One region of the Alteromonas sp. ABH4_453 genome, then DNA from elsewhere that is predicted to be linked to it. Evidence: predicted binding sites of a transcription regulator. Region 1 holds the regulator's gene; the other holds the start of a gene.
The links. The regulator FNR, encoded in region 1, switches genes on or off when oxygen is low (the NO sensors DNR and NnrR bind a similar motif). The targets are predictions, from matches to a motif close to TTGATCTAGATCAA.
Positions count from the first base shown of each region.

Region 2: the regulator FNR is predicted to act here: its motif matches at 1,639-1,652, upstream of ACXAGV_RS04425 (high-potential iron-sulfur protein).

Region 1 is NZ_JBSWXP010000008.1:28,419-31,577, reverse strand. It holds gene ACXAGV_RS15900 (sulfite exporter TauE/SafE family protein) at 1-650, shown strand, start outside; gene ccoS (cbb3-type cytochrome oxidase assembly protein CcoS) at 1-4, shown strand, start outside; gene fnr (fumarate/nitrate reduction transcriptional regulator Fnr) at 696-1,433, shown strand; gene uspE (universal stress protein UspE) at 1,683-2,606, shown strand; gene ttcA (tRNA 2-thiocytidine(32) synthetase TtcA) at 2,755-3,159, shown strand, end outside.
Region 2 is NZ_JBSWXP010000002.1:226,925-230,083, forward strand. It holds gene ACXAGV_RS04420 (amidase) at 1-1,077, shown strand, start outside; gene ACXAGV_RS04425 (high-potential iron-sulfur protein) at 1,197-1,490, opposite strand; gene ACXAGV_RS04430 (flavin reductase family protein) at 1,713-2,342, opposite strand; gene ACXAGV_RS04435 (zinc ribbon domain-containing protein) at 2,335-2,526, opposite strand; gene ACXAGV_RS04440 (hypothetical protein) at 2,725-3,012, shown strand; gene ACXAGV_RS04445 (exonuclease domain-containing protein) at 3,131-3,159, shown strand, end outside.

The DNA of each region.
Region 1 (3,159 bases):
TTAACTACTTCTCTGCGTTTCTTATCGGCTTAGCCGGCGGAGTTCACTGTGTGGGAATGTGCGGTGGAATTGTCGCTGCGCTAAGGATGGTATCGCCTAAAGGCGCTTCAGCATTACCCTATACCCTTGCCTATAACATGGGACGTATAGTGAGCTACACCATCGCCGGAGCAATAACCGGGGCACTTGGAAAAATTGCAGCAGATTATATACCTCTTGCCAACTATGCCCTTTCCCTACTTAGCGGAATCATGTTGCTTCTACTGGCGTGTTATTTAGGGAAGTGGTGGACTGGCTTAACGGTGCTGGAAAATGCGGGTAAAGGCCTATTTTCTAAAGTCCAGCCGCTTTCAAAGCGCTTTTTGCCATTTAAGACCCCATTCAGTGCGTTACCTTATGGTTTTATTTGGGGTTGGCTTCCTTGCGGTTTGGTGTATTCCACACTTACCTGGTCTCTCGCGGCGGGTAATGCGCTAGAAGGCGCTGGTATTATGTTCTTCTTCGGTTTGGGTACATTACCCACCTTGCTCGCCGCAAGCGCTGGTAGCCAATATATTGTTCGAAGTTTTCAACATAACCATTTTAGACAAATTATTGCAGTAATAATGGCCATATATGCCGCTTATCTTATCCATGGCGCAATCGTTTAAAAATGGGTGTATCATTGTCGAGTATTCTTTTATAGAGCGTGCATTATGAGCAAAGGAAGCCAATTTTCTATTCACTGTCAAAACTGTAGTTTCAGTCACCTGTGTTTACCGGTGGCGTTAAACAAAACAGAAATCGAATCTCTTGACGATATTATTGAACGCAAGAAGCCGCTTCATAAAGGTGACACACTGATTCAAACTGGTGATAAATTCCGTTCTTTATTTGCAGTAAGAACCGGTTCATTTAAATCATTTGTGACTAATACCGAAGGTGAAGAACAGATTACCGGTTTCCACTTTCCTGGTGACATTATCGGTTTCGATGCATTAAGAGAGAACAAACACCAAAGCTATACCTCTGCGTTAGAAACTGCCATGGTGTGTGAGCTTCCCTACGAGACCCTCGACGAAATGTCAGTGCAATTTCCTAAGCTGCGCCACCAAATCATGAGCTTCATGAGCGCTGAAATAAAACAAGATCACGACATGATCATGCTTTTAAACAAGCGAACCGCAGAAGAGCGTTTATTGTATTTTATATCACATCTTTCTCAGCGCTTTGAAGAGCGTGGCTTTTCCCATAGAGAATTCCACTTAACCATGACGCGCAACGAAATTGGAAACTATTTAGGGTTAACGATTGAAACGATTAGTCGTCTGTTAAGCCGTTTTCAAAAAGACAACATCATAAAAGTAGACGGCAAGCTTATTACTATTTTGGATTTCGATAGACTAAACACCAAACTAGCGGCGCTTAACGGCCCAAGCGTTGTCTGCGGTTAGTCCTTTTTAAGTGTTAAATATGGCGCGCACTAAGCGCGCTTTTTTGTGACCTGTGTTAGCCACCTATCTAACCTTTCAGCACCACGCCGGTTGCGCCTTATTTTATTCAAATCACTAAATTCACTCATGGTCGGCTCGTAAAATTCTTGATCTAAAACAACTTACGTTTTTCCCAATGTCGTTTATAGTTAGTATTAGAAAGCTTCGATTTCGACAGCCACTACTAAATTTCGTAGTTAGGGGGACGTTATGATTGAGTGTAAACGAATTCTGGCCGTGGTAGATGCCGAGCGCGATAACCAACCTGCACTAAGCCGTGCTTATGAACTCGCTTCAAAAACAGGCGCTTCAGTTACCGCCATGATGGTGGTATACGACTTATCTTATGATATGACGACCATGCTTAGCCCCGATGAGCGCGCGTCAATGCGCGATGCAGTCACAAAGGAGCATGCAAAATGGCTTGCCACCCACTTAAGAGAACAAGGATTCACTGAAACTGATATCGTTGTAGAATGGAATAATCGCGCGTATGAATCGATTATTTACTACACCCTAAACAATCAGATAGATTTAGTAGTAAAGGCAACCAAAAAGCACGACGATCTTGCTTCTGTTATTTTCACTCCCACCGACTGGCACTTAATGCGTAAATGCCCTCGCCCAGTGTTGCTCGTTAAAGAGCACGACTGGCCAGAAGGCGGAGAGATTATTGCTGCAGTAAACGTAGGCAGTGAAGACGATGAACATGCCGCACTAAACGATAAGCTCACCCTTATTGCTAACGACTACGCCTCTTTATTGAAAGGCAGCGTAAATTTAGTCAACAGTTACCCTTCTACTCCACTTAATATCGCGATAGAAGTACCTGAATTCGACCCCGACACCTATCATGACGCGGTAAAAAGCCATCATTTGAAAGAAATGCGCAGCCACGCACTAAAATACAGTATTCCAGAAGACAAATGTGTAGTGAAAGAAGGCTTGCCTGAAAAAGTTATCCCGCAAGTGGCAAAAACACTGGATGCAGAACTGGTTGTTATTGGTACCGTTGGCCGTGTGGGCATTTCAGCGGCCCTAATTGGTAACACTGCAGAACACGTGATCGACGAACTCAATTGCGATGTGCTTGCTATTAAGCCAGATGGATTTGTGTCGCCGTTGTCGGTGTAATCTTTTCATCAGTACCTCATAGCCCGTGTTTGCCGTTACTTAGCGGCCAACACGGTATGTCACCAACAAATTTAACTTCACAAGCATGGTCTCGAAAAGCCGCTTTAATGTATAATGGTGGCTTTATCACAAACCAAGCTAGTTAATTATGAGTTTAGGCACAAACAGTGCTGACGCGTCGCCATTAAATGCTGCGCAAAGTAAGCAAAAGTACAACTTCAACAAACTTCAGAAACGACTTCGCCGCAATGTGGGTAAAGCCATTGGCGATTTCGGTATGATTGAAAACAACGACAAAGTAATGGTGTGTTTATCTGGCGGTAAAGACAGCTACACCATGCTAGATATTTTATTGTTTTTAAAGAAGATTGCGCCTATTCACTTTGATATCGTTGCGGTTAATCTTGACCAAAAGCAGCCTGGTTTCCCAGAACATATCTTGCCTGAATATCTAGAAAGCATTGGCGTTGACTACAAAATTGTAGAAGAAGACACCTACTCTATTGTTAAAGACAAAATTCCAGAGGGAAAGACGACTTGCTCTCTCTGTTCT
Region 2 (3,159 bases), on a different contig from region 1:
GCATGTGGGTCGTCATCTGGGTCGGGCGCAGCAATGTCACTTCGATTAGCCTCTCTTGCCGTAGGTACTGAAACCAATGGCTCTATAATCTGCCCAGCATCTATTAATGGAGTAGTGGGCTTTAAGCCAACCGTTGGGTTACTGTCACGAACCCATATTGTACCCATTTCATTTAGCCAAGATACTGCTGGACCCATGACCTCTAACGTTCAAGACGCATGGCTGATGACGTCAGTTATGGCTGGTGAAGACGTGAACGATAGTGCAACTGAAAACACGGCGTCTCAACGCCCTGCTATGCCTTCATCTAAAATGCTGGCAACAGATTTAAAAGGCAAGCGCATTGGTGTTGTTAGGTATCGTCAAGGTGACAACCCTCACGTACTAAAAGTCTATGAAAGTGCGCTAGAACAGTTAAAAGCATCGGGGGCTACACTGGTGGATATTAGTGATTTTTCTCAGCCTGACTCCTTTTGGGCCGACTCTTATAATGTTTTACTGAGTGAGTTTCACCACAGCATCAACGAATATTTGTCGGGGTCGCCGGCCGGCATCCCTGTAAGAAATTTATCTGAGCTTATCGCTTTTAACAGCCAAACCGAGCGAGAGCTAGCATTATTCAACCAAGATATTTTTGAAAAGTCGCTAGACGCGGCGCCTATTGATAGCGAAGCGTATCACAGCGCCCTAAGTCTTATTCAAGATACAGCGGGCAAAAATGGTATTGACGCATTGCTAGCAAAACACAATGTCGATGTATTAGTTGCACCTTCAAATAGCCCGTCATTTTTAATTGACGGTGTGTATGGCGATCATTCGCCAGCGGGTTTCATTGGTATAGGCTATCTAGCCGCTGTAGCGGGGTATCCCCATCTCACAGTACCAGCGGGTGAAGTGAAAGGTCTTCCAGTAGGCATTAGCTTTATCGGTGCTAAGTGGAAAGATGAAGATGTGCTAAAGATAGGTAAAGTCTTTGAAGCTAAACATGGCTTTTTCATTAAGCCAGGTCTTTTACCTACACGTTTTGATGACCCGAGCTTAAAGGGCATCCAGAATGGACTAAATGAGAGCCGCTAGTTAAAAGCACGTGGTTTGAATGTGTAGTCCGTTAAGCAGTATTGAAACTAAAAAGCCCCCGATACTTATCGGGGGCTTTTCTGTTTATGTATGCTATTTATGTAGCTGCGAGTGATGGTTTAGCCTGGCTTTTTAACCCACGCGCTACACCAGCCATCGGCGTTAACCAGCTTGTTAGGGAAAATGTTACAAGGGCGATATTGTTCGCCATCGGCTCCCTGCACGTACATGCAGTTTGCACATTTTGCACCTTCAACGGTTGAAGACGGTGTGTAGTTTAATGCTTTCGCAGTTGGGTCATCAGCGCTCAATTGTTCTTGAGCTTGTGCGCGTAACGCTACACCACCTAACGTAAGACCGATAACTGTAGAGCCCGACAGTTTTAAAAAGTCACGGCGATTTACAGATTTCATAACATTCTCCTTAAGAGATAGAAACGATAATGATTCTTTTTTATTCAGCACCTTAAACGCAAAAACCTGCCCAAAGAGGCAGGTTTTGTGTAATGTTTAAATACTATCTCTTTTTGAAAAAAGATCGAACGAAATGTCTTATTTTCACTTGATCTAGATTAAATAAACTTCAGAGTAATAATACCCGATAGTAATTATGAGACCCTTCTATCTGCTACAAGTTCATTTTTTAGCTAGGGGGACTCCGGGTTTGGCGTAGGCAAACCGTGCAACACGCGTAGTGCTATGATAGCTATCTAACCCAGAAATGCAGGCAGTGTTTGCTTTTTCTATATCGGCGTATCCGTCTTCATCAATAATGCCCTCTGGCATATGAAGCTCTTGGATTTCTCCAATAACCATTTCGGTTTCGTTAAGCAGTTTTAAATGTTGCGCCACCTTTAAGCCCATCCTGATCTCGCTTTCTTTAACAAACGGAGCACTAAATGACTCGCTAAACTGCGGCGTTAAACCCACTGCTTCAAATTCGCTCTCATCTGGGGCATAGCGAGCAGATGTTTGGTGCGCTTTGTCTACCCAATCAGTCGACACGTGATTTAGCGTGTAAAAGCCTTGTTGCTTAATATTGCTAAGGGTATCTCGTACCACCGTGTGTGGGCGCATTATCATGCCTATAAGTGGCGGGTTAGCACCCACATGAACGATAGAGCTTACAATGGCTAAATTGTTGATGTTTCCGTTTGTGGTACCCACTAAAGTCGCCGACTTAAAGCCAGACAAGCTATTGACTAGATTAGCTCGGTATCGCTGTGCAAGCTCATCTATATCTTTGCGTGTAAACTGCTTAGTCATTTTCTCGTTCTGCCTCAATTTGAATGTCGTCACCATGCTGATAAGTGGTCAACTCTATGGGTTGACAGCACACCTGACAGTCGAGTACTTGGACTTGACCCACATCGTTAACCTCATCTATCTCAACGTCGTTAGGCGCCATACAGTAAGGGCAGGAGAAGCCCATGGAACGGGTTAAGCTCATATTTTATTGCCTTGTTAATCACGAATAGCCTTTATTACGTAATGCTAAGAGGAGTGGATTTTCCTAAACAGAAATCTTCCCGTTGTCTGCGATAAGAAGGTGCTGAAGCAATCGCAATAGCTGTGGCCATTACTAAGTGAGAGTTTTGATGATTGGCTCTGATAAACAGCAGAAAGGTGAATGAATAGAGGTGGTGTTGTGGCAAATAAAGTAGGAAACTGCCCGTGTTGTAATAGAGAAACGCGCCTGACTTATCATCACCTTATCCCGAAAAAAATGCACCGACGCACCTATTTCAAAAAGCACTTTAGCAAAGCCGAACTGCAGGACGGTATCTATATTTGTAGGCAGTGCCATAGCGGCATACACCGCTTTTATGATGAGATGACATTGGCCAAGCACTACTTCAATTTACAACGATTACTAGATGACGAGCAGCTTTCGACGTTCTTTCAGTGGGTGTCTAAACAGCGAGTTCGAGTTTAATAAATGGCTTGGATTAATAACGACCAGTAGACTTTAAATTTATTCGCTATGGATTTAATTTGATTAACTTGGCTGTATAAATATACACTGTTGGTGTTTTCATAGCCAAAGATTCCTCATGCGAAAAGATTTACCGCCACGTTATTA